4 regions of the Pseudonocardia hispaniensis genome follow, and region 3 is predicted to be linked to each of the others. Evidence: predicted binding sites of a transcription regulator. Region 3 holds the regulator's gene; each other region holds the start of a gene.

Region 1 (7,823 bases), on a different contig from region 3:
CCTTCTCCGAGGCGTTCAGCGGGATGAGCCCGGCCGCCGCTGGACGCCGGCCACCCCCTTGACCTTGTCCGCTGCCCCACTGATCTGTCCCGAGTACTTACCCTTGGTCTGCTTGTCCACGAACTGCGCCGCCTGGTCGACGAGCCGGGCGGCCTTGTCGGGATTCTTACGCGCATACCGACGGGCGGCCTCGGCCGCGGTGGCCAAGACGGTGATCCTTCTGAGCAGCGACATCATGTCCTCCTTGCAGCCATGAGGTTTCGATCATCGAACGAGCGGCGGCCTCGTCCGGTTCCGCGCCCGGGTTCCGTCCGGACGAGGAACCTCACCGCGGCACTCGACCGAGGAGATAGAACTCCGGGTTGGGGCGCAGCGCCATCAGATGCGCCAGGCGGTTCGACATGGCGAACAACGCGGCGATCGAGCCGATGTCCCAGATCTCCTCGTCGGTGAGTCCCGCGGCGCGTGCGTCGTCGAGTTCGGCCTCGGTGAGGGCCGCCGAGTCGGTGGCGACCAGCAGCGCGAGATCGACGATCGCGCGCTCGCGCGGGCTCAGCTCGACCGCGTACGGGTTGGTCGCGACCCGGTCGGCGATCTCCGGGTCCTTCGCCCGCACCCGAAGGATCGCGCCGTGCGCGACGACGCAGTACGTGCAGTGGTTGGCCCCCGACGTCGCGACCACCACCAGCTCGCGTTCGGCCTTGCTCAGGCCCTCGGACGACTCCATCAACGCGTCGTGATAGTCGAGGAAGGCACGCAGCTCATCGGGACGGCGACCCAACGCGCGAAAGATATTCGGGACGAATCCGGACTTCTGCGCGATCGGCTCGAGGCGCTGGCGCAGATCCTCGGGCAGATCCTCGAGTTCGACGATTCCGAACCGGCTGACCGGATGTTCATCGTTCATGACGGCGACGGTAGCCTGTCGCGGCACGTCGCTCCGGATCCGGCTCTCAGGCACCTTCCCGTCTCACCCGCCGCTCACCTTTGCGCGGCCGCGAGCCACCAGCGGTGGGCAGTCGTACGACCTGACCGGGGGCGGACCGGTCGCCCTGCTCGCCGGCCACCACCAAGGCGTTCGCCCGATACAGCACGCTCAGCAGGCTCGGCGCGCGGGACGGCCGGGCACTCGTCCCGACGACCGCGACCAGTCGTGGCGCGACCGCGGCGAGCAGCAGCCGGTCGACGCCGTGTTCGGCGGCACCGAGCAGGATGACCACGTCGGCCACATCCGGCCCGGGGAGCTTCTCCAGCAGCCGATCCGCCGCCACGAGCGACACGAGCCCGAAGCCACCCCGGCCCGAGCGGCTCTCCGCCTCCCACTCGGCGGCCAGCATCGGTGCGTCGGCGCGCAGCACACCGAGCAACTCGGCGCAGCGTTGCTCGTCGCGTTGCTCGCGACGGGCGGCCGCCAGCGCCTCCACCGCGACCCCGTAGCCCGCCGCGTCCCGCGCGCGCAGGGCCTTCGCCGCTTGCCGATGCTCAGGCGCCATGAACTGAGCCGGGACCAGCCCGGCCAGCTGATCGGCGTATCGGTCGAGCTCGATCGCCGCCTGCTCGGGAAATCCGTGCTCGGCGTAGTCGATGATGTCGGCGATGATCCGCTCGGCCACGGTGAGATCGGGCACCGTGATCGGCGAGTTCGGATGCAGGAACAGCACGTCGTGGCGGAGGGCGCTCACCGCGCGAGCGGCCGCGCCGACCCGGCTCAGCGCGTCGGCCAGCTCGGCCAGTTCGCCGACGTCGCGCGGCTCTGGGACGCCGATCTCGCGGCATCCGGCGTCGATCACCGTGAGTCGCCCGGCGAGCTCGACATGCTCCAGGACGCGGCGCACCTGCTCGACACTCTCCGGGACGACGCCATCGACCAGGAACTGCCGCAGCACGGGCTGGACGTCACGCTGCTGCACCGACCGGAAGTACGTCCGGGGGCGGCCACCGGACTGCAGGAACGCGAGGTACCGGCGCAGCAACCCGACCGAGTCCGCGGGCAGCGGGCCAAGGACGGTGACCGGTGCTCCGGTACGCGCGCGCTCGGCTGCGCCGGCCTGCGCGATGTCCTCGACCAGTCGCTCGAACGCGGCCCGGTGCCTGCTGTGAACGAGGTCGGACAGCAGTCCCCACGTCCAGTTCCCCTCGGTCCGGGGGCCGAGCGCCCGCAGCGCCCGGTCGGCGGCGCGGGCGACGTCGGTCACCGCGGACCTGCGCTCGGGTGCGAGGTCGACGAGCAGTCCGGGAAGCAGGTCGATCGTGGTGCCGGTGGCGCCCAGCTGGGCGCGTCGGCAGAGCTCGTCGACCTCGGCGAGGCCGGGCAGCCGCTCCGGGGAAGGCAGTCGCTGGTCGCGCCGGGAGTGCCGCGACTCGGTGGCGGTCGCGAGCAGCCTGCGCAGTTCCCGCTGCTCGGCGGGGGACAGCGCGGGCAACGCGTCCAGGCAGCGGTGACCGGCCTCGGCGGGCAGCGCCGCGCGCAACGCGCCGAGCTCACCCAGGTCGGTCGCCGTGACGACGATCCGGAACCCGTCGGCGAGCAGGTCGGTCACGACCGTGCCGACCGCCTCCGTCGCGAATCCCTCGAGTACGACCAAATTGGTCGCCGCCACGGCGGCCACGAGCGACCCGCCGTCCCCGACGGGGGGATGCGGCCGCGGCGGAGCGTCCCCGACGGAGTCGGCGATCTCCTCGGCGAGTCTGCGCAGTCCGGGCGGCGCGGCGCCGGCCTCGATGGTCTGACGGATCTGCGCGCAGGCGGCCTCGGTGACCTCGGTGTCGCCGGCTTCGGCGAGCTTCTCGACAAATGCGATCAGGTGAGCGTCGTCGATGACGCTCACCGGTCCGACACGCACCATCTGGGTCACCTCCGCCCTGACACCGCGACGGTCGCGGTCAACCCGTGTATCGCGTTGATCGTCGGAATGTTCCGTCCCGTCGGCACACGCCTGCAATCATGCGACACCGGCGAGCTACACGGAGTGTGATCTGCTCGGGCCACCGACGTCACCCGATCGAGTATCCCGAGCAGCGCGGCAACGATCAACACGACCTGCCCGCCACCGACGATTCGGATGCTGCCGATCACCGACACCACTCTCGACCCCGGCGGCCGGGTCGTTGCGTCCGGCCCGATGGAGCGGATGACTGTCGCGGGGCAGGTGAGGACACCGGCACACAGTGGGACCCGTCGCGATCTCGCGACGGGTCCCAGCAGGTCAGCGATACCTGTGAGTGCGTAACAGTGTTCTAACACTGTTACGCACTCACGGGGCTACATACCCAGGCGGAGCTTGAGCGCCTCCAACTCGTCACGCATGGAGGTCGGCAGCTTCGAGCCCACCTTCTCGAACCACTCCTCGATCAGCGGAACCTCGGCCTTCCACTCCTCGGTATCGACCACCACCGCCGCCTCGACGTCCTCACGCGGGACGTCAAGGCCGTCCAGGTCGAGCGCTTCCACGGTCGGGACATAACCGATCGCGGTCTCGGTCCCGGCAGCCTTGCCTTCCATCCGCTCGATGGCCCACTTCAGAACGCGGCTGTTCTCGCCGAATCCGGGCCACAGGAACCGGCCGTCCTCGCCCCGGCGGAACCAGTTCACGTAGAAGATCTTCGGCAGCTTTCCGGCGTCGGCGCTCTTGCCGATGTTCACCCAGTGCTGGAAGTAGTCGCCGACGTTGTAGCCGAGGAACGGCAACATCGCCATCGGGTCGCGACGGACCTGCCCCAGCCCACCCGCCGCGGCGGCCGTCTTCTCACTCGACATCGTCGCGCCCATGAACGTGCCGTGCTGCCAGTCGCGGGCCTCAGTGATCAGCGGGACGGTCTCCTTGCGCCGGCCCCCGAACAGGATCGCCGAGATCGGGACGCCCTTCGGGTCGTTCCACTCCGGCGCCACGACCGGGCACTGGCTGATCGGCGTGCAGTAGCGCGAGTTCGGGTGTGCGGCGGGCTGGTCCGAATCGGGGGTCCAGTTCTCGTTCTTCCAGGAGGTCAGGCGCTGCGGGTCGCCCTCGAGCCCCTCCCACCAGACGTCGCCGTCGTCGGTCAGCGCGACGTTGGTGAACAGCGAGTTCCCCTGCTCGATGGTGCGCATCGCGTTGGGGTTGGTCTTCCAGTTGGTGCCGGGGGCGACCCCGAAGAAGCCGTACTCGGGGTTGACCGCGTAGAGCCTGCCGTCCTCGCCGAACCGCATCCACGCGATATCGTCACCGATGGTCTCGGCCCGCCAGCCGGGGATGGTGGGCTGCAGCATCGCGAGGTTGGTCTTGCCGCAGGCGCTCGGGAACGCGGCCGCGACGTAGTAGACCTTGTCCTCGGGGCTGATCAGCTTGAGGATCAGCATGTGCTCGGCGAGCCAGCCTTCGTCGCGGGCCATCACCGACGCGATGCGCAGGGCGTAGCACTTCTTGCCCAGCAACGCGTTGCCGCCATAGCCGGAGCCGTAACTCCAGATCTCACGGGTCTCCGGGAAGTGCGTGATGTACTTGGTCTCGTTGCACGGCCAGGGCACGTCGTGCTGGCCCGGCTCCAGCGGGGCGCCGACCGAATGCAGAGCGGGAACGAAGTTCTCCCCAGCGGGGCCGTCGAGCAGGGGCAGCACCGAGGCGCCCATCCGGGTCATGATCCGCATCGAGCAGACCACATACTCGGAGTCGGTGATCTCCACGCCCAGTTTCGGGTCCTCGGCGTCGAGCGGGCCCATGCAGAACGGGATGACGTACATCGTGCGACCGCGCATACAGCCGCGGTAGAGGTCATTGAGGATGGCCTTCATCTCGCCCGGATCCATCCAGTTGTTGGTGGGTCCGGCGTCGGCCTCGTCGACCGAACAGATGAAGGTGCGTTCCTCGACCCTGGCCACATCCTCGGGATCGGAGACAGCCCAGAACGAGTTCGGTTTCTTCTCCTCGTCGAGTTTCACGAACGTCCCTGCCTCGACCAGCCGGGAGGTCATACGGTCCCACTCGGCATCCGAGCCGTCGCACCACTCGATCCGGTCGGGCGTGGTCAGCTCCGCGACCTCACGAACCCAGGACAGTAAGCGAGCGTTGGTCGTGGGCGCGTTGTCGATCCCTGGCACGGTCGCTGCAGTCATATCTGTCCTGTCTCCTACCTGGGCCGGGCCCTTCGCCCGCCGCGGGAATGCTGACGCCCACCCAGGCCGCTGTCCGGACCTGGGTGTGATGGGAAGGAATAAAGCGAGGCTACCCGGGACGCGCCGGATGACCCACCACGAGTGGTGTCGAATGACTCACAGGACCGATCATGTAATCGATTCAGAAGACGAGTTTGCCCACATTTCGCTGATCAAACTCCGCTCGATCGGCGACCGGTGCGACGTCCGACACGCTCATCGGGGCGCGCGGGCGCTCCCGCGCTCCGGGTTCACCCCGCGAACGGTCTGTCGAGCGACGCTCCCGCCATCACGGCGGCAGTGGGGCGCCGTGCGAACCGCGACTCGCGCACGGGAATACCCCGACTCGCGCACGGGAATACCACGACTCGGTCGCGGAAATACCGCGACTCGCGGGGAGAGGTCGGCGGGGTCAGCGGCCCCGGGAGACCGAGGACATGTTGAAGTCCGGTACCCGCACCGGCGGCATCGCCGTGCGGGTGAACCAGTCCTTCCATTCCCGCGGCAGAGCGGCCGTCGTCGAGCCGACCTCCGAGGCGCGGCGCAGCACGTCCAGCGGGGAGTAGTTGAACCGGAAGTTGTGGTCCACCTCGGCCACCACCTCGCCACGTTCGATGAGGTAGACCCCGTCGCGGGTGAGGCCGGTGAGCAGCAGAGTCGTCGGGTCGACCTCGCGGATGTACCACAGGCAGGTCAGCAGCAGGCCGCGCTCGGTGCCCTTCACCATCTCCTCGATCGAGCCCGCCGACCCCGTCGGACCGCCGGTGAGCAGCAGGTTCTCGCCGACCGGGGCGAACTGAGCGCCCGAGCTCCGGTACTGCTGCGCCTCGGCCCGGGAGTAGGCCAGCTCATGCACGACGCCCTCGGACACCCAGTCCACACGGCGCAGCGGGGCGCCGTTGTCGAACACACTGATCCCGTCGCCGGAGCGGGTGGTGACCAGGAACGGCTCGTATTCCAGCCCGGATGCGACCGGATCACTGGTCAACGTCAGCGGCAGGTCGGTGAGCCGCTCCCCGATCCGCGGGCCGTCCGGCCCGGCCAGCGCGCTACGCCCCTCCTGGGCGGCCCGGCCCTCCATCGACCAGCACAGGTACACCATCAGATCCGCCATCGCCGAGGGCGGAAGCACCGTCTCGTAGCGCCCCGGGGGCAGCTCGACCCGCTTGGTGCCCCAGTCGAGGCGGCGGGCGGCATCCGCGGCGAGCGCGACGACGTCGACGTCGGTGAAGTCCCGGCTGGCGGCGCCGGTCCAGGCCGACCGGACCAGGTCCGGGCTCTTGACGTTGAGCTCGACCGAGCCGTTGGGCTGCACCCAGCGCCTGCGCACCCCCGCCGACGTGCCCAACCACACGGTCGTCAGCGAATGGCTGGCGAAGCCGTACTGACGCAGGTCACCCTCGAGGACGTCGGAGAGCCCGCCGGCCAACCCGCCGAAGACCCCGATCGAGGTCCGGGCCGCAGGCTCGGACCAGGCCGGGTCGTCGACGACGGCGTCGGGCAGCGGGGCGGCGTCGTGGGCGGGTCCGGCGTCCCGGGCGGCGCGTTCGCTGGCGGCCACCAGATCGTCGAGCTGGGCCGGATCGGTGATCGCCACGCTGGAGCTGACGACCCCGGCAGCGGTCCCGCCCTCGACGTCGACCAGCGAGATCACCGACAGTCGCCGCGAGGTGGTGTGGCCGTTGGTGGTCATCGTCGAGTTGGCCCAGCGCAGCACCGCCTCGCTGGTCTCGGCGACCACGACGACGCGACCTGCGACGTCCGGACCGGGCCGGGCGAGAACCCGCTCCACGAGCTCCTGGGCGGCGAGCGCTGTCACTGGCCCTCCTGCTGCGTGTTCAGCACGTTCACCCCGCGGAACAGCGCGGGTGGGCAGCCGTGGCTGACGGGGGCGATCTGCCCGGGCTGGGCCTTGCCGCAGTTCATCGCACCACCCAACCGCCAGCTCGACGGCCCACCGACCGCCTCCATCGAGCCCCAGAAGTCGGTGGTGGTGGCCTGGTAGGCGACGTCGCGGAGCTGGCCGGCCAGACTCCCGTTCTCGATCCGGTAGAACCGCTGCCCGGTGAACTGGAAGTTGTAGCGCTGCATGTCGATCGACCAGGACTTGTCACCGACGATGTAGATCCCGCGCTCGACCCGCGCGATCAGCTCCTCGGTGGTGGTGTCGCGCACCGGGTCGGGCTGGAGAGACACGTTGGCCATCCGCTGGATCGGCACATGGTGCGGCGAGTCGGCGAACGCGCAGCCGTTCGAGCGGCCGAGGCCCAGCCGCGGGGCGAAGGTGCGGTCGAGCTGGTAGCCGACCAGAACGCCGTCGCGGACGAGGTCCCATCGGGTGGTCGCGACCCCGTCGTCGTCGTATCCGATCGTGGCCAGGCCGTGCGGGATCGTGCGGTCGCCCGTCACGTGCATGAGGTCGGAGCCGTAACGCAGCGTCCCGAGCAGGTCGGGGGTGGCGAAGCTGGTGCCCGCGTACGCCGCCTCGTAGCCGATCGCCCGGTCGTACTCGGTGGCATGCCCGATCGACTCATGGATCGTCAGCCACAGGTTGGTGGGGTCGATGACCAGGTCGGTGGGGCCGGGCTCGACCGAAGGCGCCTTCGCCTTCTCGGTCAGCAGCTCGGGGATCTGCTCGAGCTCACCGTCCCAGTCCCAGCCCGTTCCGGTCAGGTACTCCCAGCCGCGACCGGCG
Region 2 (7,823 bases), on a different contig from region 3:
TTCTCAGCAACGGCGGCGGGGGCCTGACCGTGGCGACGACGTACTTCGCCGATCGAATGCGGGACGCCGGCATCCCCCAGGGCCAGATCGACCGAATCTTCATCGACAACCCCCGCCGGATGCTGACAGGAAGTTAAATGGATCAATATTCCCTTGCCCCGGTCGGCCAATACACGCTGGCCCATCTGCACGGCAATCTCGTCTTCTCGGCGGGGATGACACCCAGAGATGAAGCCGGTCTTCTCGCTCGCGGTCGGGTCGGCGAGGATCTCACCGTCACACAGGCCAAGGACCTGGCCTTCCATGCGGCGAAACGAGCGTTACAGGCGGCCACCCTAGCAGCCGAAAACAGGGCGCAAACGGTGGAATCCGTCGTGTCGCTGACCGTATACATCGCCGCAGGACCGGACTTCGTCGAGCACAGCGCAGTGGCAGACGGCGCCAGTGCAGCAATCGCCAGACTGGAATCCAGCCAGCCGCTGCCCACTCGAGCCGCGGTGGGAGTCTCCAGCCTCCCCGGCGGCAGCCCCATCGAGGTGCAATTGATAGCAACAACCGGCCACCGCACCAGACCCCCCGAGACGTAGATCGACATTTGACGTCTGTGCGTCGACTCACATCGCCCTCAGCGCTGTGCTGCGCAGCCTTGAACCGAACGTTCGCCTCTCGCTGCTGCCCCTGGTCATCAGCGGCGGGTCGGCGTTGTCGACCGAGCTACGGCCGCAGATGTGCGTCAGCTGCAACCGGCGGTCCGGAACCGCGCGCAACACTACCTTGCACTCCGTCGTCTGCGGACTCTGCTGGTTCGCCGTGGGCGGGGACACCGCTGCATCCGAGCTGGTCGCTCGCCCCGAGCTCCCGACATCGGTGCCGCCGCGCACGGCGCGCGACTGGGTGCGCGCCTCGGGCTGGTTTCGTGGTCGACGCACCGACAGTGCGCGCCGCCTGTAGGTCCTGACCGTGACCCTGGCTCGGCACCCGGATTGGGAGGAGCACACCACGGCCGACCTGGGACCGCCGGACTTGTGCTCATCGAGCCGGAACGCTCCGCCTGGGCTAGCCTCGCCACGAGAATCAGGCCTCGGCGGGACGGCGGCGATGAGCAGGACGGCGGACGAGCGGGCCGACAAGCCGTTCGCGCGGCAATCGACGCTCACGCACCCGGTTGCGTTCGCCGATCCGGGCCCGTTCAGCCATCCCGCCCTGTTCTACCGCGGCGAGGCGGACTATCTCGCCGGGACCGTCCCGTTCGTTCTCGACGGGCTCGCGGTCGGCGATCCCGTGGCGGTGGCCGTGCCCCGGCGCAACCTCGAACTGCTGCGATCCGCGCTCGGCTCCGCGGCCGAGCGGGTGCGACTGTTCGACATGACCGTGGTGGGACGCAACCCCGGGCGGATCCTGGCCGAGGTGCTGCATGCGGCGGCCGATCCGCACCCCGAACGGCATGTGCGCATCATCGGCGAACCGGTGTGGCCCGGCCGGACCGAGCTGGAACGACCGGCCTGCACCCACCACGAGGCACTGATCAACCTGTCCTTCCGGGGCCGCCGGGTCACCATCCTGTGCCCGTACGACGCCGCCGCCCTCCCCCCGGCGGACCTGGCGGACGCCGCGCAGACCCACCCCACGCTGATCGAGGCCGGCGACCGGCGCATCAGCAGCCGTTTCGCACCCGCCCGCGCCATCGCACGGACGAACCGGCCGCTGCCCGAGCCCGCCACGCCGGAGGTCTTCGCGTTCGACCTGCCGCGGCTGCACCTCGCGCGGCGCTTCGCCGCGGCCGCGGCCCGGCGCGCCGGGCTGAACGACGCCGGGGTCGACGACTTCACACTCGCCATCGGTGAGCTGGCCGCCAACAGCATCCGCCACGGCGGTGGCAGCGGGACGTTACGAGTCTGGACGGAGCGTGGCCTGGTCGTCGGGGAGGTCCGGGACACCGGACGGCTGACCGACCCGCTCGCCGGCCGCCGCCCCGTCGGTTCCCGGCAGCTCGGCGGGCGGGGGCTGCTGATGGTCCACCACGTGGCCGACCTCGTCCGCACCCACCTCGGCCCGAGCGGCACGACGACGCGGGTGTACCTGCGGCTCTGAGCAGCCCGGCCGGTTCACCGCGACGGATGGCACGTCCTCTCGCTCGGCGAGCCGGCCGCCGCACGGTAGCCGTGCGGGTGAAGCGGGCCGTCACGGCGGGGAGAGGCTGCGACGGCCCGCCCGGTCGGCCGCGTCAACTCGCCGCGGCGGGAGCCTGCGGGGTGACCAGTTCGCGCAGGAACCGCCCGGTGTAGCTCGTCGGATGCCCCGCCACCTGTTCCGGGGTTCCCTCCACGACGACGGTGCCGCCCCCCGAACCGCCCTCCGGTCCCATGTCGATGACCCAGTCGGAAGTCTTGATCACGTCGAGGTTGTGCTCGATGACGACCACCGTGTTGCCCTTGTCGACCAGCCCGTTGATCACCACGAGCAGCTTGCGGATGTCCTCGAAATGCAGGCCGGTGGTCGGCTCGTCGAGGATGTAGATCGTCCGACCGTTGGACCGCTTCTGCAGCTCGCTGGCCAACTTGACGCGCTGCGCCTCGCCGCCGGACAGGGTCGGTGCGGGCTGCCCGAGCCGCACGTAGCCGAGCCCGACGTCGACCAGCGTGCGCAGGTACCGGCTGATCGAGTTGATCGGTCCGAAGAACTCCGCCGCCTCCTCGATCGGCAGGTCCAGGACGTCGGCGACCGTCTTGCCCTTGTAGTGCACCTCGAGGGTCTCCCTGTTGTACCGGGCGCCCCGGCACACCTCGCAGGGAACGTAGACGTCGGGCAGGAAGTTCATCTCGATCTTGATCGTGCCATCGCCCGAGCACGCCTCGCAGCGCCCGCCCTTGACGTTGAACGAGAACCGACCCGGCTGGTAGCCGCGCACCTTCGCCTCGCTGGTCGCCGCGAAGAGCTTGCGGACGTGGTCCCACACCCCGGTGTAGGTGGCCGGGTTGGAGCGCGGGGTGCGGCCGATCGGGGACTGGTCCACCCGCACCAGCTTGTCCAGGTTGTCGACCCCGTTGACCCGGGTGTGCCGGCCCGGGACCTGTCGCGCGCCGTTGAGCCGGTTGGCCAGCACCGTGGCGAGGATGTCGTTGACCAGCGTGGACTTGCCCGATCCCGACACACCGGTCACCGAGACCAGCAGGCCCAGCGGGATGTCGACGTCGATGGCACGCAGGTTGTGCTCGCGCGCGCCGACCACCGAGAGCCGGCGTTTCGGGTCGACGGGACGGCGCTGAGCGGGCACCGGGATCGAGCGCCGCCCGGACAGGTAGGCCCCGGTGAGCGAGGTCTCGTTCGCCTCGAGCCCCGCGACCGGGCCGCTGTGCACGATCCGCCCGCCGTGTTCCCCGGCGCCGGGGCCGATGTCGACCGCCCAGTCGGCGGAGCGGATGGTGTCCTCGTCGTGCTCGACGACGATCAGCGTGTTGCCCAGGTCCCGCAGCCGGGTCAGGGTGTCGACCAGCCGCCGGTTGTCCCGCTGGTGCAGCCCGATCGAGGGCTCGTCGAGCACGTAGAGCACGCCGACCAGGCCGGATCCGATCTGGGTCGCGAGCCGGATCCGCTGCGCCTCACCCCCCGACAGCGTGCCCGCCGCCCGGTCGAGCGAGAGATAGTCGAGCCCGACGTCGAGCAGGAAGCCCAGCCGGGCCTGCACCTCCTTGAGCACCCGTCCGGCGATCATCGCCTGCCGCGGGTCGAGCACCATGCCGTCGAGGAACGCCGAACACTCGGCCACCGACATCGCCGCAACCTCGGCGATCGATCGCGCGCCGTGCTCGCGGTGCTCCAGCGTCACGGCCAGCACCTCGGGTTTGAGCCGGGCCCCCTTGCAGGCGGGGCACGGCACGTCGCGCATGTAGCCCTCGTAGCGCTCGCGCTGCGCCTCCGACTCGGTCTGGTCGAGTCGGCGTTCCAGGAACGGGATGACCCCCTCGAAGTTGGCGTAGTAGGCGCGTTCGCGCCCGTAGCGGTTGCGATAGCGGACATGGACCTGCTCGTCGGTCCCGTGCAGCACCGCCTTCTGGACCGCGGCGCCGAGCTTGCGCCACGGGGTGTCCATCCGGAACCCGATCCCCCCGGCCAGCCCGGACAGCAGCCGTCCGAAGTACTCCGCGGTGTGCCCGGTGGACCACGGAGCGATGGCGCCGTCGGCCAGGCTCAGGTCGGGATCGGGGACGACGAGCTCCGGGTCGACCTCCTTCTTGATCCCGATGCCGTGGCACTCCGGGCAGGCCCCGTAGGGCGAGTTGAACGAGAAGGTGCGCGGCTCGAGCTCGTCGAGGCTGAGCGGATGACCGTTGGGGCAGGCCATCCGCTCCGAGAAGCGCCGCTCGCGATGCGGGTCGTCGTCGGGGAGATCGACGAAGTCGAGCACGACGAGCCCGTCGGCCAGCCGCAACGCGGTCTCCACCGAGTCGGTGAGCCGCTGGCGGGCCGACTCCTTGACCGCGAGCCGGTCGACTACGACGGCGATGTCGTGCTTCTCCTGTTTGCGCAGCTTCGGGGGCGCGGTGAGCGGATGCACCGAGCCGTCGACCAGCACTCGCGAGTAGCCCTGCGCCTGCAGGGTGGCGAACAGGTCGACGAACTCGCCCTTGCGGGTGCGCACAACCGGCGCCAGCACCTGGAACCGGCTGCCCTGGGCCATCGCCAGCACCTGGTCGACGATCTGCTGCGGCGTCTGCTTGGAGATCACGTGCCCGCACACCGGGCAGTGCGGGACGCCGGCGCGCGCATACAGCAGCCGCAGGTAGTCGTAGACCTCGGTGATGGTGCCGACGGTCGAGCGGGGGTTGCGGTTGGTGGACTTCTGGTCGATCGAGACGGCGGGCGAGAGCCCCTCGATGAAATCGACGTCGGGCTTGTCCATCTGCCCGAGGAACTGCCGGGCGTAGGCGGACAGCGACTCGACGTACCGCCGCTGGCCCTCGGCGAAGATCGTGTCGAACGCCAGGCTGGACTTGCCGGAGCCGGACAGCCCGGTGAACACGATCAGGCTGTCGCGCGGCAGATCCAGATCAACCCCTCGCAGGTTGTGCTCCCGGGCGCCCCGCACGACGAGGCGGGAAGCGCCTGCGGAACTACCGTTGGCGCGGCGGTCGGCCACGATGTGCGCCTCCTGGTTCCGGCATCCGGCCGGCGAGTGTCGCCACTCATCCCGCCGATCTCTGGTCGCCGATCTCTGGTCCCAGCCATGCTAGGCGGCGGCCCCGACGGGCACCGCGCCCCGAAGCGTCGGCCCCCCAATCGTCGCACACATGTTCGAGAACGCCGTCGCCGCATCGGCGTGGCCGCCGGCTCGTGCCTGCCCGGCCGGTCGACAGCGGCCGACCAGCGGATCGGGTGGAACCCGCTCGGCGGCGCCCGCGCGACCGGACCTCCGTGCTGTGGTTGGCCTAGGCTGTGCCCGTGGACGTCCTGGACGAGTACACCGGTCACACCGACCCCGGCGGCGCAGCGACCCGCCGCGATCTGGACGCATTGACGATCACGAAGGTGTCCGTCGGCCCGATGGACAACAACGCCTACCTGTTGGTGTGCAAGGCGAGCAACGAGGCGTTGCTCGTCGACGCGGCGAACGAGCCCGACCGGATCGCCGACATGGTCGGTTCCGGCGACGAGCGCCCCGAGCTGCGGCACATCGTGACCACGCACCGCCACTACGACCACTGGCAGGCGCTCGGCGCCGTCGCGGGCATGTTCCAGACCCGCCAGCTCGCGCACCCGATCGACGCCCCGGAGCTGCCGATCCCGACCGATGTGCTGGTCGAGCACGGCGACACGGTGCGATTCGGCGAGATCGAGCTCGAGGTCATCCACCTGCGCGGACACACTCCCGGCTCGATCGCGCTGCTCTACCGAGGCGCCGACCGGCCGCATCTGTTCACCGGCGACTCGCTGTTCCCCGGCGGAGTCGGCAAGACCGACGGCTCCCAGCAGTTCACGCAGCTGATCGACGACGTCGAGCAGCGCGTCTTCGACCGGCTGCCGGACGAGACGTGGTTCTACCCCGGCCACGGCGACGACTCGACGCTGGGTGCGCAGCGCCCGCACGTCGGCGAGTGGCGCGAGCGCGGCTGGTAGCGGGCGCGGGTCCCGCCCCGCCGCTCCCCGGTGCCATGGTGAATCGTGAGCCCGTGGACCACGAACCGGAGCCGATCGTGCAGATCTACACCGATGGCGCCTGCAGCGGGAACCCGGGGCCGGGTGGGTGGGCGGCCGTCCTGCGCTACGGCCGCCACGAGAAGGAACTGTACGGCGGCGAACCGGACATGACGACCAACAACAGGATGGAGCTGACCGCCCCCATCCGAGCGTTGGAGAGCCTGACCCGGCCCTCGGCGGTGCATCTGTTCACCGACAGCACCTACGTTCGGAACGGGATCACCGAGTGGCTACCCCGGTGGCAGGGCAACGGCTGGCAGACCAGAGCCAAGCAGCCGGTGAAGAACGCCGATCTCTGGCGACGCCTGGACGCCGCCATGGCGCCACACCGGGTGCACTGGCACTGGGTCAAGGGGCATGCGGGCCATCCCGAGAACGAGCGCGCGGATCGCCTGGCCGTCCGAGGCCTCCAGGAGGCGCGGGCCGCCGGGCGGGCGGCCCCTGCACCACGCCGGGGAGCCGGGCACGCGGCAGACTGATCACCGTGACCGACAGTTTCCCCCGCCGACAGGCTCGCACCCGGCGGTTCACCCTTGGCGCACCGCGCAGCGCGACGCTCTCCCCCGACGGGCGACGCGTCGTGTTCCTGCGCAGCCGCAGCGGCACCGACCCGGTCACCTGCCTGTGGACGCTCGACCTGGAGACCGGCGAGGAGCGGCTCGTCGCCGATCCGCGTGACCTGGAGTCCGGCGACGAGGAGAACCTGCCCGCCGCCGAACGCGCCCGCCGGGAACGCACCCGCGAGCAGGCCGGCGGAATCGTCGGATACGCCACCGACCGGGCGGTCACCATGGCCGCGTTCACCCTGTCCGGTCAGCTCTACGTCGCGGACTTCGTCGCCGGGCTGAGCCCGCGCCAGATCGAGACGGCCGGCGGCGTGATCGACCCGCGGCCCGACCCGTTCGGCCAGCGCGTCGCCTTCGTCGCCGGCGGCGCGCTGCAGGTGCACGAGCTCACCCCCCGGCTCACCACGAGCCTCGTCGAACCCGACGGCGACGGCGTGACCTGGGGCCTCGCCGACTTCATCGCGGCCGAGGAGATGGGCCGCATGCGGGGCTACTGGTGGTCCCCCGACGGCGACCGGCTCCTCGTCGCCAGGGTCGACGAAACCCCGGTGCGGCGCTGGCACATCGCCGACCCGGCCAACCCCGAACGCGAGCCCACCCCCGTCGCCTATCCGGCGGCCGGGACCGCGAACGCCGAGGTGACGCTGCACCTCGTCGGCCTCGACCGCACCCGCACCCCCGTCACCTGGGACACCGCGGCCAACGAGTACCTCGTCGGCGTCACCTGGGACGCCATCGGCCTGCTCGTGACCGTGCAGCCCCGCGACCAGCGGGCGCTGCGGGTGCTGCGGGTCGATACCCCCACCGGAGCCACCACCGAGGTCGTCACCAGCACCGACGACCGGTGGGTCGACATCGTGCCCGGGGTCCCCGCGCATCTGCGCGACGGCGAGCTCGTCTGGACGGCCGCCGACGCGGACACGCACCGGCTCCTGGTCGACGGCGAGCCGGTCACGCCGCCGACGCTGCAGGTCCGGGAGCTGCTGGACATCGACGCGGACACCCTGCTGTTCAGCGCCTCCCGGGATCCGATCTCGATCGGCCTGTGGACCTGGTCGCGCG
Region 3 (7,823 bases):
TGCGAAGCCGGGCCGGCAGGTTGCCGTACTCCGCGTCGCCGATCAGGTGCGTGGCCCGGTAATAGACGTTGTTCATCGCCATGATCGACGCGGCCGCCTTGGCCGCGGTGGCCGCCGCGTCGTCGAGGTGCTCGCGCGCCTCGGCCTCCAGTTCGCGCAGCACCTGCGGGTTGCGGGTGGCCACGGCGCAGGCCAACACCGTTCCCCACAGCCGCTGCGCGGGCAGCGTCGAGTTGGCGATGACCGACCCGAGGTTGAGCTTGGTGTCCTTGGCGTACGCCGGCAGCGCCTGACGCAGCGCGTCCAGTGACATCTCAGGCCTCGACCAGCAGCGAGTTGACGTCCAGGGTGCTCTCGCCCTTGGTCCAGTTGCACGGGCACAGCTCGTCGGTCTGCAGGGCGTCGAGGACCCGCAGCACCTCGTCGACGTTGCGGCCCACCGATCCCGCCGTCACCATCGCGAACTGGATCTCGTTGTTCGGGTCGACGATGAACGTCGCCCGCTGCGCGACCCCGTCCGCGTCGAGCACGCCCAGCGCCGTGGACAGCTCTCGGTTCAGGTCCGACATCATCGGAAAGGGCAGCTCGCGCAGGTCCGGATGGTTGCGCCGCCAGGCGTGGTGGACGAACTCGTTGTCCACCGAGAAGCCCAACACCTGGGCGTCGCGGTCCGCGAACTCGTCGTTGAGCCTGCCGAATGCGGCGATCTCGGTCGGACAGATGAAGGTGAAGTCCTTGGGCCAGGAGAACACCACGAGCCACTTGCCCGGGTACGACCCGCGGGTGACCGTGTCGAACGCCGTGGCCGGATCCAGGGCGACGCAGGCGTTGAGGGCGAACTCAGGAAACGTGTCGCCGACCGTCAGCACGAATTTTCCTCCCACACTCGAACACAGAGGGACAGACCACGGATCTGCCGGATGAGGCCTCCGTTGGTCCCGATGCACCACACCGGACCGGACAGCGGTGGCGCGGTCTACACGGCGAGTGCTGAGCGCATGCTCACCGATACCGCCTCCGGAGAGAAATCGACCCGCGTCCATACTGTGATCGACTATGTCGATCACAGGCCCCCTCCCGACTGCCGCCCAGCTGAGCGCCTTCCGCGCGGTCGCCGAGTTTCTGCACTTCAGGTCGGCTGCGGCGGAGCTCGGAATCAGTCAGTCGACGCTGTCCGCGGCACTGGCCGGTTGCGAGAAAGCGCTCGGCGGACGGCTTGTGGATCGCACCACACGCAACGTCGCACTGACCGACCGGGGCGAGCGGCTGCTGCCCTCGGCGCTGCGTGCGCTGGCGGCGATCGAGGACCTGGTCGAACAGGCGCGGCCGGATCGCCAGCCGTTCACCGGCCGACTGCGGGTCGGCGCGATCCCGACCGTCGCGCCGTACCTGCTACCCGCCGCGATGCGGGAGCTACGCCAGAGGTATCCGCGATTGCAGATCACGATCGTCGAGGAGCGCACCGCCCAGCTGGTCGAGGCCGTGACCGAGGGCCACTGCGACGTGGCGCTGCTGGCCACCCGTGCGCCAGGCCTCGTCGAGGAGGCGCTCTTCGAGGAGGACTTCGTGATCGTCGTTCCCCCGGACCACCCGCTGGCGGACGCGACCGAGCTGCACCCCAGCGTGCTGCGTGAGCTCGACGTCCTGCTGCTCACCGAGGGGCACTGTCTGCGTGAGCAGACCCTCGACATCTGCACCGAGGCCGGGGTGAAGCCGCGGATGGTCGACCAGGTGGCCAGCCTGACCACCATGGCGCAGCTCACCGCCGCCGGCCTGGGGGTCACCGTGCTGCCGGAGTCGGCCCTGGCGCTGGAACGCGCCCGGAGCGGTCTCGCCATCGCACGGTTCGCCCGGCCCGCCCCGGGGCGGCGGATCAGCCTGGTCTACCGGCGCGGCGACGAGCGCGGCGACGAACATGCCGCGATCGCCGCAGCGCTGCGGCGTGCGGCGCGGGTGCACCGGCTCCCGGTGCAGCTGGTCCGCCCGGACCCCGAGCCGGGGTCGGCGCGATAGCCGCGGCCGGCCGCGACACGGGCCGACCCGACGGTGCGCGACCACCCCTCGCGCACCCTCGACCGGCTCGGCGTCGGTGAGATGTCGGCACGGCCGGTAGGAGAGTCGGCTGCGGTCACGGCCACGTCGACCCCCGGCCGTCCGATACGGTGCCGGCGCCCGGCCCGGACGTGACGACCGAAGCGGACACCGCCTCGGCCAGCAGGCCCATCGCGGTGACCACGGCGGCCGAGACGAGGATCAGGGCCACCGCCGCAAGCGCGCCGCGCAGCCGGTCGCGACCGGCGTCGCCCCGGCGGGACAGCACTCCGGTGGGCCGTGGCGTGCGCCCGCCGGACCCGACCCCCCGCGCCCGCCGCAGCGCCGCCGGCCGCCTGGCGCTGCGCGGGGCCCCGGGCCGAAGCGGCCGCGGCCCTCGGGTCGGCGACCGCCGCGTGCCGAGATCCCGCACCGCAACACGGTCTGCGGCACGGTCGCTGTGCCCGATCGGATCGTTCGCCGTTCTGAGCCCCATGGTGATCCTCCGTCCCCCATCACCAGGATTCGCACATACGTTCGATCGAATGCCTGTGCGAATGTCTATCAGCAGGGACCGCGATTGTCGAGAGCCGCGCGACGCATTCTTCGAACATGCGTTTGGCAGATTGCCGGATCGGGACTACCGTGTTCGAGAACCGTGGCGGTTCGGCGGACCGCCGCGGACGAGGATGTCGACGAACGATGGAGGAGGCCGACCAGATGGCACGGGACAAGTCCGGTACCGGCGCCGACGCTGACCGGGGGCCCGGGCGGGTGCGGACCTTCCCCGATCCCCCGAACGATCCGGCCGGGCTGACCCCGCGGCAACGGAAGGTGCTCGAGGTGATCCGCGACTGGGTGGAGCGGTTCGGCTACCCGCCCAGCGTCCGCGAGATCGGCGACGCCGTCGGGCTGACCTCGACGTCGTCCGTGCACCACCAACTGCGCACCCTGGAACGCAAGGGCTACCTGCGTCGCGACCCGAACCGCACCCGTGCCGTCGACGTGCGCGGACCGGACGAGACGTCCGGCGACGACGCGCTCGCCGGGGCCGCCGGCGCCGATGATGCCCGCTCCACCGACCCCAGGCCCGCCTACGTGCCGCTGCTGGGCAACATCGCCGCCGGTGGGCCGATCCTGGCCGAGCAGGCGGTGGAAGGCGTCTTCCCGCTGCCCCGCGAGATCGTCGGCGAGGGCACGCTGTTCGTGCTCAACGTGCGCGGCGACTCGATGATCGAGGCGGCCATCACCGACGGCGACCTCGTGGTCGTCCGCCAGCAGCCCGTGGCCGAGCAGGGCGAGATCGTCGCGGCGATGATCGACGGGGAGGCGACGGTCAAGACGTTCAAGCGTCGTGACGGTCGGGTCTGGCTGATGCCCGCCAACCCGGCGTACGACCCCATTCCCGGCGACCAGGCGACCATTCTCGGCCGGGTGGTCGCCGTCCTGCGCAGGCTCTGACCCCGCGCCGGCACTCGGGTCAGGACCGCCGCCGCGCTCCGTGGACCATCATCCCCGCGATCGCGAGGACGAGCAGTGCGGCCGTGACGACGACGCCCGTCGCGGCGGGGGACCACACCGAGCCGGCGTCGTCCGGTACACCTGCCGCTGGCGTCTCGTGGGGCTCCACCGGCCCGGACCGCGCCGTAGCCGACGTGACGAGCGAGGCCGCGCCGGCTACGACGCGGATCTCGCCGCGCGCGGCACCGCGCGACTCCGAACCCGACAGCAGTCGGCCGTCGAGATCGAAGGCGATCGCCTCGCCCTGCGGTTCATCGGCCAGCGGAACCCGGACGGGGTGGGTGCGCAGGGCGGCCACGAGATCGGCGGCGGTGTCTCCGGTGACCGAGTAGAGCCAGGCATCGGTATAGGTCCGCAGGCCGACGACCCGTCCGTCGGCGCTGAGCGCGGCTCCGGTGACCAGCCGTGCTCCGATCTCACCGAGCGGTCCGCCGACGGTGTCCGACCTCGGCAGCACGACCTCGCCGACCCGGAGCAGCGGGGTCGGACCGGGCTCGGCGAGCGGGCCCGCCGGCCGGTAGATCCCCGCTGCTCCCACCGCCTCCTTCGTGATGATGAGCGGGATCCCGTCGGCGGCGACGACCAGCGCCTCCGCGTCGTGCGGTCCGTCGGGGTAGAAGAGCCGGTGCAGCCGCGGCGCGCCGTTCGGCGGCAGCACGATGAGCGCGACGGTCTCGCGACGCCGCTCGTTGTCACCGGTGTCGGCCACCCACAGTGTCCCGTCGGGGCCCCGGGCGAGGTCCTCGGCGTCGAAGGGATCGATGGCCGCCGTGCGGGTATGTGCTATCGAGCAGTCGTCCAGGTCGAGCCGGTACACCTCGACGCGCCGCCCGCCATCGGCCATCGCCCAGACCCCGCCGCCGTCGACCGCCAGCCCGGACAGCTCGGTGAGCCGCCGGTCGGTCATCGTGCAGCGGGCCTGGGGCGGTTCCGGGTCCGCGAGCTGGGCGGCCGCGACGCCGCCGGTCAGCCCGGCCACCGTGCCGACGAGGCCGACACACCCCAGGACGACGCCCATCCGGCGTGCCGTGGCGACGCGCACGATGCCCGCGAACCCGCGCCGAACGGGCGCGGTCAGTGCCCCGTTGTGGCGCCGTTGCGCCCGGCCACGGCGAAGGGCTGCACCGCGTTCGCGAGCTCCGCGCCGACGCGGGCGCGCAGCCGGGTGCCCTCGGCGGTGTGGTCGGCGGCGAGCACCTCGCCCTCCGCGTGCACCCGCGCCGCCAGCGAGCCCTCCGTGTACGGCAGCAACAGCTCCACGTCGACCTCGGGCCGCGGCAGCAGCTCCGCGATGCGCCGGCGCAGCACGTCGATCCCGTCACCGCGGCGCGCGGAGACGAACACGGCGTCGGGCAGCAGATGACGCAGCCGGGCAAGCTGCAGGTCCCCCGCCACGTCGGTCTTGTTGACCACCAGCAGCTCCGGTGGCATCGCGCCGTGCTGCTCCCCGACCTCGACGAGGACCTCCCGGACGGCCCGGATCTGCTCCTCCGGCAGCGGGTCGGACGCGTCCACGACGTGAATGAGCAGATCGGCCTGTGCCGTCTCCTCCAGGGTCGAGCGGAACGCCTCGACGAGCTGGTGCGGCAGGTGCCGCACGAATCCGACCGTGTCGGTGAGTGTGTAGGTTCGCCCGTCGGGGGTCGCGGTCTTGCGGGTGGTCGGATCCAGGGTCGCGAAGAGCGCGTCCTCGACCAGCACCCCGGCGTCGGTCAGCGCATTGAGCAGGCTGGACTTCCCGGCGTTGGTGTAGCCGACGATCGCGACGCCGGGCACCTCGTTGCGCCTGCGGTTGCCACGCTGGGTGTCGCGGACGGTGCGCATCGCGGCGATCTCGCGGCGCAGCTTGGACATTCGGTGCCGAATCCGCCGCCGGTCGAGCTCGATCTTGGTCTCACCGGGGCCGCGGCCACCGATGCCGACGCCGCCGGCAGCGCGGCCGCCGACCTGCCGGGACAGCGCCTCACCCCAGCCGCGCAGTCGCGGCAGCAGATACGACAGCTGGGCGAGCTCGACCTGTGCCTTGCCGTCGCGGGAACGCGCGTGCTGAGCGAAGATGTCGAGGATCAGCGCGGTCCGGTCGATCACCTTGACCTTGAGGCGATCCTCGAGCTGACGCAGCTGGCCGGGCGAGAGTTCGCCGTCGGCGATCACGGTGTCCGCCTGTGCGGCGTGCACGGCGGCGCTCAGCTCGTCGACCTTGCCGGAGCCGATGAAGGTCGCCGGGTCCGGGCGGCTACGCCGTTGGACGAGGCCATCGAGCACCTGGGAGCCCGCGGTCTCGGCCAGTCGAGCGAGCTCGACGAGCGAGGCATCGGCCTGCTCGGCACTCCCGGAGGTCCAGACGCCGACCAGCACCACCCGCTCCAACCGGAGCTGCCGGTACTCGACCTCGGTGACGTCGGTGAGTTCGGTGGACAGCCCGGCGACGCGCCGCAGGGAGGAACGCTCTTCGAGGTCCAGGTCGCCGGCGGAGGGGACCTCCTCGCCGACGGCTGCCGGAGTGCGGGCGTCCAGATCCAGTGGGGATTCAGTCATCGTGTGATACATGCTCCCACGACAACGCCGTTGCTGTCCGATGTGTTTCTCGGACGACCTGTTCCCCGGCGGCGTCGCGGCCGCGTTCAGCAGAGCGCATCCCACCAGGACCGCTCGAGCTCGCCCTCCCCGACCAGCACGGCAGGGCCCTGCAGGATGGTGCCGTCCGCCCCGACCGTGACCCGCAACCGTCCACCCCGGGTGCCCACCCCGACCGTGCCGGTGTCCGCACCGGCCTGCCGCAGCGCCGCCAGCACCGCGGCCACCGTGCCGGTGCCGCACGAGCGGGTCTCCCCGACACCGCGTTCGTGCACCCGCATCATGACCGTCCCGTCCCGCAGCGGCGTCACGAACTCGACGTTGACGCCGTGCGGGAACAGCGCCGGGTCGTGGCCCGGTGGGACGGTGAGGTCCAGCGAGTCCAGGGCGACCTCGGTGACGCAGGCCAGATGCGGGTTGCCGACGTCGACGGCGATGCCGGGGAACGCGTGGCCGTTGACCGTGGCCGTGGTGGCGGGCCCGATCCACCCCGGGCCCATCCCGACCGCGACCTCGCCCCCGAGCCCGTCCCCGTCGACGAAGCGAACCGTGCGCACCCCGCCCCGGGTGCCCAGCCGCAGCTCGGCGGCGGGACCGTCGGGCAACCAGCCGCGGTGGGCCAGATAACGGGCATAGACCCGCACCCCGTTGCCGCACATCTCGGCCACGGTGCCGTCGGCGTTGCGGTAGTCCATGAACCACTCCACGCCCGGCCGTGGGTCACCGACGGAGGCATCCTCGGCCTCCAGCGCCGTCCACCGGATCACCCGCAGCACGCCGTCGGCACCCAGCCCGCGGCGCCGGTCGCACAGCGCAGCGACCCGCTCGGCGGTGAGGTCGAGTGTCCCGTCCGGGTCGGGAAGCAGCACGAAGTCGTTCTCGGTCCCATGCCCCTTGGCGAACCGGATTCCAGGCTCCACACTGCGCACGCCGCCAGCCTACGACCGCACGGCCTCGGCGCCGCGCACGATCGACAGGGCGCGTTCGAGCAGGTCGGGTTCCTGGGCGTCGAGCCAGTGAATGCGCCGGTCACGGCGAAACCACGACCGCTGCCGCCGGACGAACCGCCGGGTGGCCTGCGTCGTCTCCGCGGCGGCGGCCGTCATGTCCCCGTCGCCGTCGAGATGGGCGAGCACCTGCTGGTAGCCCAGGGCCCGCGACGCCGTCCGCCCCTCCCGCAGCCCGCGCTGCGCGAGCCTGACGGTCTCCTCGACCAGGCCGGCCGCGAACATCCGGTCCACCCGCAGCGCGATCAGCTCGTCGAGCGGCCCGGACGGGCGGTCGATGCCGATCAACACCGCGTCGTAGCGTGGGGCGCGCAGGGCCGGCAGCCGGGCCGGGAAGGGGCGTCCGGTCAACGCGATGACCTCCAGCGCCCGGACGATGCGCCGTCCGTTGCTCGGCAGCACGGCCGCCGCGGCCGCCGGGTCGAGTGCGGTCAGCCGGGCATGCAGCGCCGCGGGGCCCCGCGCGGCCAGCTCGGCCTCCAGGTCGGCGCGCAGCGCCGGATCGGTGCCGGGGAACTCCAACTCGTCGAGCACCGCCTGCACATAGAGCCCCGACCCGCCGACCAGCACCGGGGTGCGGCCGGCCGCGCGCAGCCGCGCGACGACGGCCCGGGCCGCACGCTGGTAGGCCGCGACCGACGCGGTCTCGGTGACGTCGAGGACATCGAGCAGATGGTGCGGGATCCC
Region 4 (7,823 bases), on a different contig from region 3:
TCCTGGTAGCAGAACGAGCTGACCCGGTAGCCCAGCTCGGCGAGGGTGGCCGCCGCCGAGCCACCGGCGAGGCCGGTGCCGACGACGATGATGTGCATCTTGCGCTTGTTGGCCGGGTTCACCAGCTTGACGCCGAACCGGCGGCGCTCCCAGCGGGTCTCGATCGGCCCATCGGGTGCGGCCCGGTCGACGACCGGCGCACCGACCGTGTATTCGCGATAGCTCATATCAGACCAATCCGAAGGTGACGGCGAACGGAACGGCGAGGAAGCCCGCGGTCAGCAGCACGGCGAAGACCAGCGCGAACGTCTTGAGGCCACGTTCGGTGGCGGCGGTGGACCGACCGATCGTCTGCAGCGCGCTCCAGACGCCGTGCCGCACGTGGAAACCGACGGTCACCACGGCGATCACGTAGGCCAGGGTCGCGTACCAGTGCGACGGCGCGAAGTCCGCGGTCACGTTGTCGTAGACCGCGCCGTGCACGCCGTTCGGGTTGAGTGTGCCCGCGGTCAGGTCGAGCAGGTGGTAGATGACGAACAGGGCGATGATCACCCCGCCCCACCGCATCGTGCGGGCCGCGTAGCTGCCCCGCACCGGCTGGCGGTGCGCGTACCGCACCGGCCGGGCCGCCCGGGCGCGCCGGGCCAGCATGGTCGCCGCGACGATGTGCGCGATCACCGACGCGGCCAGCACCGCGCGGACGATCCACAGGGTGCCGGTACGTGGCAACGCAGGCTCGAGCAGCGTGCGCAGCCACTCCGAGTAACCGTCCAGCGCCTCGGCCCCGAAGAAGATCTTCAGGTTCCCGATCATGTGCAGCACCAGATAGAGCAGCATGATCGCGCCGGTCACGGCCATCACGTACTTGAGCAGAACCGACGGCACCCCGGCCCGGCGCCGCGCTGGTGGGCCGTCGGCCGTCCGGGCCCCGCGTGCCACTGTTGTCACCACGCGGGCAGTCGACTACCGCAGTCCTCCGTCGTCAAATGCATCATGACGACATGATCGATGCACGTAGGCTATAGCGGTGACGCTTCAGCAGCTCGCGTACTTCGTGGCCGTGGCGAACGTGCGCAGCTTCACTCGGGCAGCCGAGCTGGTCGGTGTCGCGCAGCCCACACTTTCCCGGCAGCTCAAGGCGTTGGAGGATGACCTCGGCGCCCCGTTGATCAACCGCGGGCGCGGCGAACTGAGCCTGACCCCCGCCGGGGAGGCGGTGCTGCCGCTCGCCCGCCGGATGCTCGCCGACGCCGACAGTGCCCGCACCGCCGTCGCCGAGCTCATCGGGCTGCGCAGCGGCCGGGTGCGGTTCGGGGCCACCCCGTCGCTGTGCATCGGCGTGGTCGCGGACGTTCTGCGGATCTTCCACGAGCAGCACCCCGACATTCGCCTCGAGCTGGTCGAGAACGGCTCGCAGCCCCTGGTGCGGGCGCTGGTCCGGGGCGAGCTCGACTTCGCGATGCTCGTGGTGCCGCGCGAAGGCCTCGACCCGACCCTGGACATCACGCCGCTGCTGCGAGAACGGCTGTCCGTGGCCTCGCCCCGTTCGGGGCGGCCGCCGTCGAGCCGCGGATCGATGTCGGTGACCGAGCTGTCCCGCCGCTCCCTGGTGATGTTCCGCCGCGGCTACGACCTGCGCGAGGTGACGCTGCAGGCCTACGCCGAGGCCGGGGTGGAGCCGAGGTTCGCCGTCGAGGGCGGTGAGATGGATGCGGTGCTGCGGATGGTCGAGGCAGGAACCGGGGTGGCGGTGGTGCCCGATCTCGTGTTCGCCGGACGCCCGCAGCTGCGCCGCACCGTGCTGACTCCCCCGCTCTACCGCACCGTCGCCCTGGCCCGGCGCGCCGACATCGCCGCAACGCATGCCGCCGAGGCGTTCTGCGCCACGATGCTGTCGTTCGTCGGCGAGGTCGCCGCCAGCGGCGGCCTGTCGACCGACGTGCAGGTGCTGTACCGCTGGCGGGAGAGGTGAGGGTGACATGCGCTGGGCCGACCCCGGCCCAGCCGTGACCCGTCCGGCGCTCGGCCGACCTGGCTCCGGCCGACCTGGCTCCCGGCCCGGCCCCGGCGGTCCCGAAGATGATCGGTGCCCGGGAGCCGAGAGCCGCGAACGGCGCGGTTCCCGCTGCCGAACCGCTGATCATGACCGGATGGGCCGCCCTGCATCCCGGCGCTCGGCGGGTCAGTCGTCCTCGCCGGAGGGCAGCCGTTCGGCCAGCTCGGCGGCGTGCTCGGCCAGCGCGTCCTTGACGACGCGGTAGGCGATGCCGGCCGGATAGCCCTTCCGGGCGAGCATGCCCAGCAGCCGTCGGGCGGCCGCCTCGTCGGGCGGGCCACGCAGGGTACGCAGCCTGCGGTCGATCAGCTCGCGGGCGCGCCGCTCCTCGGCCTCGGCATCGACCTCGGCGAGCGCCTCCCGTGCCGCCTGTTCGTCGACGCCCTTGCGGCGCAGCTCGACCGCGATCGCCCGGCGTCCCAGGCCACGGAAGGTATGCCGGGAACGCACCCATTGCTCCGCGAACGCGGCGTCGTCGATCAGACCGACCTCGCCGAACCGTTCCAGGACCGCGTTCGCCGCGTCCTCGGGTACCCCCCGCGTGCGCAGCGCCTCGGCCAGCTCGTGGCGGGTGCGTGCCCGCTCGGTGAGCAGTCGCAGGCAGATCGACCTGGCCACCGCCTCCGGGTCCGCCTCTGCCTCGGGCCGCTCGGACTCGCGGCCCTGGCCGCTCCCGGCACGCCCACGCCCGCCCTGCCGGTCGGCTCCCGTCCCGGGCCCGTCGCCGGAGGCCACCCTGCCCGACCGGCGATCCGCCCGGCGTGCCCTGGTCTCGAGGCGGGCGGTCGGGACCACCGGCCGACCACCGGCCAGATCCGCATCGTCGAGCAGAGCAACCGGGCGCGCGGGTCCGGGCGCGTCGAGCTCGTCGAACGTCGCCACCCGGGGCCGATCCGCCTCAAGGTCGTCGGCCTCGCCGCGGGCTCCTCCCGGAAGACCGGGCTCCGGATTGCCTCCCCCAAGGGCATCGAGGTGCGCGACGGCAGGTCGTTCCGCAGGCCGGTCGGCGTCGAGGTTCTCCAGCGAGACCACCCGAGCCGACCGTTCCTGATCGGTCATCCTCGACTCCGGCACCGGGAGTTAGAAGTCGACCGGTGCGGGCAGCGGCGCGGCCTCACCGTCGGCGTCGAGCACCGCTCCGATGCCGAGCTTCTCCTTGATGCGTTTCTCGACCTCAGCGGCGATGTCCGGGTTCTCCTTGAGGAACTTGCGGGCGTTCTCCTTGCCCTGCCCCATCTGATCGCCCTCGTAGGTGTACCAGGCACCGGACTTACGGATGATGCCCTGCTCGACCCCGACGTCGATGAGCGAACCCTCCCGGCTGATGCCGACCCCGTAGAGCACGTCGAACTCCGCCTGCTTGAACGGCGGCGCGACCTTGTTCTTCACGACCTTGACCCGGGTGCGGCTGCCGACCATGTCGGTGCCGTCCTTGAGCGTCTCGATGCGGCGGATGTCGAGCCGCACGGAAGCGTAGAACTTCAGCGCCTTACCGCCGGTGGTGGTCTCCGGGGAGCCGAACATCACGCCGATCTTCTCCCGCAACTGGTTGATGAAAATTGCGGTGGTGCCCGAGTTGCTCAGCGCGCCGGTGATCTTCCGTAACGCCTGGCTCATCAGCCGGGCCTGCAGACCGACGTGGCTGTCGCCCATCTCGCCCTCGATCTCCGCGCGAGGCACCAGGGCCGCCACCGAGTCGATGACGATGACATCGAGCGCGCCGGAGCGGATCAGCATGTCAGCGATCTCGAGAGCCTGCTCGCCGGTATCGGGCTGGGAGACCAGCAGGTCGTCGGTGTTGACCCCCAGCGCCTTGGCGTACTCGGGGTCGAGCGCGTGCTCGGCGTCGATGAACGCGGCGATGCCTCCCGCGGCCTGGGCATTGGCCACGGCGTGCAGCGCCACCGTCGTCTTCCCGCTCGACTCGGGTCCGTAGATCTCCACGACGCGGCCGCGGGGCAGCCCGCCGACCCCCAGCGCGACGTCGAGCGCGATGGAGCCGGTGGGGATGACGCCGATCGGCGGACGGGTTTCGTCGCCGAGGCGCATCACGGAGCCCTTGCCATGGTTCTTCTCGATCTGGGCGAGGGCGAGCTGAAGCGCCTTCTCGCGGTCAGGTGCGGTCATCTCGGTCTGCCACCTCGCTGTTGTGCGCTCGGTCTTGGCTGTTGAGGTCTTGCGGGGAGCCACGGATGAACCGTATTGGGTCCCACCGACAGTTCCGCCGATCGCTCGCCAGCTGCGAACAGCCGACCCACGATGCGACGGCGAGTCTATACGAACACGTGTTCGATCACCACCTCGGTGGCGCCGCCCCGCGACGGTGGGCGGCCTCGCCGGGGAGGCGGTCGCCCGGGCCGGTCAGCGGCGCTGCGCCGGCACGTCGTACTCGTCGCACACCGCATGCCACACCTTCCGCAGGTCGAGCCCGTCCTCGATCGCCTGCTCGACGGTCCGTCCGTCCAGCGCGGCGAAGACATGGTCGCGGGCGAGCGAGCCCGCCCGCATCCGGCCGAACTCGCTCTCCAGCAGCGCACGGAAATGGCTCAGTCGCACGCAGCCGAGGGTAGGCCCGGGACGGGAATGGCAGGCTGAGGACGTGCCACGGCTGCTCGACGAAGCCTGGGCCGCGATGGGCGGACCCCCCGGCGAGACCCACCGGCTGGTCGTCACCGGCCCGGCGGACACGCTCAGCTCGGCGTTCCCGGTCACTGCGGTGGGGACGGCGGCGGTCGGAGCGGCGCTGCTCGCGGCCCGTCCCGGACCGGTCGGTCTCGATACCCGCCAGCTCGCCGTCGCGCTGCGCAGCGAACGAGTCCTGCGCCGCGACGGCGCGAGCGCGGGCGACCCGTTCGACCCGCTGTCGGCCTTCCACCGCACCGCCGACGGCTGGATTCGCCTGCACACGAACTACCCCTGGCACCGAGCCGCGGCGCTGCGGGTCCTGGACGTCCCGGACCATCCGGACGCCGTCGCCGCGGCGATCGCCCGCTGGCCCGCCGAGGCACTGGAGACCGCGCTACACGCCGCGGGCGGGGTGGCCGCCGCGGTCCGCACCCCCGAGGAATGGGCCGCCACCGCGGCCGGGCGGGCCGCCGGCCTCCCGCTCGTCGAGGTCCGCGACCGCGGCCCCGCCCCGCCCCGCCCGCCCCGCCGCCCGCGGGTGCTCGACCTGACCCGGGTCATCGCCGGGCCGGTCGCGACCCGCACCCTCGCCGCCCACGGCGCCGACGTGCTGCGCCTCGATCCTCCCGACCGTCCGGAGCTCCCCCTGCAGTACTGGGACACCCTGCCCGGCAAGCGCAGCGCCCTGGTCGATTTCCGAACCGCCCCGCACCGGCTGGCCGAGCTGCTCGCGCAGGCCGATGTCGTCGTCGCCGGGTACCGGCCCGGTGCGCTCGACCGGTTCGGTCTCGCCCCCGACGAGCTCACCGCGCGCCATCCCGGGCTGATCGTGGTGACGCTGTCGGCATGGGGCCACCGCGGACCCTGGGCGGGCCGGCGCGGTTTCGACAGCCTGGTGCAGGCCGCCACCGGGATCGCCAGGGTCGAGGCGCCCGGCGATGATCGTCCGGGCGCGCTGCCCGCACAGCTGCTCGACCACGCCACCGGCTACCTGGCGGCCGCGGCCACGCTGCTGGCGCTGCAGCGGCAGCGGCACGACGGCGGCACCCCGCACATCCGGCTCGCGCTGGCCGGAACCGCGCAGTGGCTGCTGGCCCAGCCCCGCGCCGGACGGGTCGCCGCACCCGAGGTGGACCCGGCCCCGTACTGCGAACCGATCGCGGCGCCGGACGGCCTGCTCACCGTCGCCTCCCCGCCCGGCACCGTCGACGGGCACGGCCTGCGCTGGCCCGGCCCTCCGCCCGCGTTCGGCGCCGCGGAACCGGTCTGGCTGCCGCGGACGCCGTAACGTGGTCGCCATGTCGGTTGTCAGCTGCCTCGCCCAGGCCGATCCGACCGGCTTCTCCTCGCCGCTGGGCCGGGCCGTCGTCCTGCTCGTGCTGCTCTCGTCGCTGGTCGTGCTGCTGCGCTGGTGGTGGCAGCAGCGCAAGCGCTGAGCCGCCGCCGTCCGCCCCCGCTCAGGCGGCCCGCGCCGGGCGCAGCGCCGACGCACCCGCCGCGACCAGGAAGGGCAGCACGAGCACCGCGGACGCCACGCCGAGCACGCCGAACGACGTCGCGGCGACGATCAGGCCACCGGCGATTCCGCCGACGGCGCCCGCGATGTTCATCGTCACGTCCGAGAGCCCCTGCGCCCCCGGGCGCACCCCGGCCGGAAGCGACTCGGTGAGCAGCGCGGAACCCGCGATGAGCCCAGCCGACCAGCCCAGCCCCAACAGGATGAGCGCGATGGTGAGCAGCGCGTGGTCGCTGTGGCCCGCCAAGGCACTGAGCACGCCGGACATCGCCAGAAGCGCCGCCCCGACGGTCAGCACCGGACGCCGGCCGAGGCGGTCGGCGAGCCATCCGAACAACGGGCTGAGCGCGTACATGCCCGCCACGTGCAGGCTGATCACCAGTCCCACCGCCTGCAGCGACGCCCCGGCGTGATCCATGTGGACCGGGGTCATCGACATGACCGCGACCATGACCAGATGCCCGAGGGCCACCCCGACGAGCCCGAGCACGGCCGCCGGGCTCGCGCGCAGCGCCGCCCGGACCGCGGCCCCGGACACGACGGTGGGCGCGGTCCCGTCGCCGCGTCGGGCGCGGGCCAGCAGGAGGGGATCGGGCCGCAGCCCCAGCCAGGAGATGCCCGCGGCCAGCGCGAACGCCACGGTGCAGAGCACGAACGGACCGACCGACGGGTCCCAGCCGACCCGCTGCGCGACGTTCTGCGCGGGACCGGCGAGGTTCGGACCGGCCACCGCGCCGACCGTCGTCGCCCAGACGACCATCGCCAGCGCCCGGGCTCGTCGCTCCGGCGCGGCCAGATCGGTGGCGGCGAACCGCGCCGCGAGGCCCGCCGCCGTCGCGGCCCCTACCAAGATCAATGACACCAGCAGCGCGGCCGCGTTCCCGACGCTCACGCCGACGATCGCGCCCGCGCCGCCGAGCGCGCTTGCCGCGTACGCGACCGCGATCGAGCGACGGCGGCCGCTGCGCGCCGCGACCCGCGCGACCACCAGCGCCGCCGCCGCGGCACCGAGCACGACCATCGTCTGCGCCGCCCCGCCGACGGCCTCCGACCCCGACATCCGGGCCGCGGTCAGGGAGCTGACGGCGATCGCCGTAGCGACACCGACACCACCGAGCACCTGGCCCGACGCCAGCGTCAGGAGGACCCGGCGCTGCGTCGCGGCGACATCCGTGCTCGTTGCTGTCGTCACTGTCGTGTCCACGGTTCGATCCTGCCTGGCCGGCACGGTGCTTGGCAGCAACCCGGGCGTGAGAAGCGTGACGGCCCGTCCGGCGATCGCCACCGGAGTCTGTCGGTGGCACCCGGCACCATGGGTCGGGTGAACGCGCTCGACGGCTTCTCCCCCGCCACCCAGGCGTGGTTCCGCGGGGCCTTCGCGGCGCCGACCGCAGCCCAGGAGGGCGCGTGGCAGGCCGCGCAGGCGGGGCGGCACGCCCTGGTCGTGGCGCCGACCGGGTCGGGCAAGACGCTGGCCGCGTTCCTCTGGGCCCTCGATCGGCTGGCCACCGAGACCCTGCCCGCCGAGCCGCGGCACCGGTGCCGGGTGCTGTACGTCTCCCCGCTGAAGGCCCTCGCGGTCGACGTCCAGCGCAACCTGCGTGGCCCGCTCGCCGGGATCCGCCA

The links. Region 3 encodes LexA, which represses DNA repair genes until DNA is damaged. Its sites were predicted from a motif close to CGAACACGTGTTCG; they were not measured.
Positions count from the first base shown of each region.
Region 1: the regulator LexA is predicted to act here: its motif matches at 5,255-5,268, upstream of ACFQE5_RS17785 (phosphoenolpyruvate carboxykinase (GTP)).
Region 2: the regulator LexA is predicted to act here: its motif matches at 5,282-5,295, upstream of uvrA (excinuclease ABC subunit UvrA).
Region 4: the regulator LexA is predicted to act here: its motif matches at 4,335-4,348, upstream of recA (recombinase RecA).

Region 1 covers NZ_JBHSQW010000035.1:157,793-165,615, forward strand. The annotation lists gene ACFQE5_RS17770 (antitoxin) at 16-234, opposite strand; gene ACFQE5_RS17775 (peroxidase-related enzyme) at 326-907, opposite strand; gene ACFQE5_RS17780 (hypothetical protein) at 954-2,846, opposite strand; gene ACFQE5_RS17785 (phosphoenolpyruvate carboxykinase (GTP)) at 3,263-5,089, opposite strand; gene ACFQE5_RS17790 (metallopeptidase TldD-related protein) at 5,541-6,947, opposite strand; gene ACFQE5_RS17795 (TldD/PmbA family protein) at 6,944-7,823, opposite strand, start outside.
Region 2 covers NZ_JBHSQW010000006.1:42,461-50,283, reverse strand. The annotation lists gene ACFQE5_RS02570 (phosphotriesterase family protein) at 1-137, shown strand, start outside; gene ACFQE5_RS02565 (RidA family protein) at 138-587, shown strand; gene ACFQE5_RS02560 (anti-sigma factor RsbA family regulatory protein) at 1,099-2,091, shown strand; gene uvrA (excinuclease ABC subunit UvrA) at 2,225-5,137, opposite strand; gene ACFQE5_RS02550 (MBL fold metallo-hydrolase) at 5,440-6,114, shown strand; gene rnhA (ribonuclease HI) at 6,168-6,674, shown strand; gene ACFQE5_RS02540 (S9 family peptidase) at 6,680-7,823, shown strand, end outside.
Region 3 covers NZ_JBHSQW010000025.1:253,821-261,643, forward strand. The annotation lists partial or broken gene ACFQE5_RS11860 (carboxymuconolactone decarboxylase family protein) at 1-313, opposite strand, end outside; gene ACFQE5_RS11865 (peroxiredoxin) at 315-869, opposite strand; gene ACFQE5_RS11870 (hydrogen peroxide-inducible genes activator) at 1,057-2,013, shown strand; gene ACFQE5_RS11875 (hypothetical protein) at 2,129-2,527, opposite strand; gene lexA (transcriptional repressor LexA) at 2,752-3,492, shown strand; gene ACFQE5_RS11885 (hypothetical protein) at 3,512-4,570, opposite strand; gene hflX (GTPase HflX) at 4,627-6,090, opposite strand; gene dapF (diaminopimelate epimerase) at 6,177-7,049, opposite strand; gene miaA (tRNA (adenosine(37)-N6)-dimethylallyltransferase MiaA) at 7,068-7,823, opposite strand, start outside.
Region 4 covers NZ_JBHSQW010000007.1:87,517-95,339, reverse strand. The annotation lists gene ACFQE5_RS03165 (fumarate reductase/succinate dehydrogenase flavoprotein subunit) at 1-227, opposite strand, end outside; gene ACFQE5_RS03160 (succinate dehydrogenase cytochrome b subunit) at 229-939, opposite strand; gene ACFQE5_RS03155 (LysR family transcriptional regulator) at 1,028-1,972, shown strand; gene recX (recombination regulator RecX) at 2,183-3,115, opposite strand; gene recA (recombinase RecA) at 3,137-4,183, opposite strand; gene ACFQE5_RS03140 (DUF3046 domain-containing protein) at 4,418-4,612, opposite strand; gene ACFQE5_RS03135 (CoA transferase) at 4,656-5,969, shown strand; gene ACFQE5_RS03130 (hypothetical protein) at 5,980-6,117, shown strand; gene ACFQE5_RS03125 (MFS transporter) at 6,139-7,401, opposite strand; gene ACFQE5_RS03120 (Lhr family helicase) at 7,510-7,823, shown strand, end outside.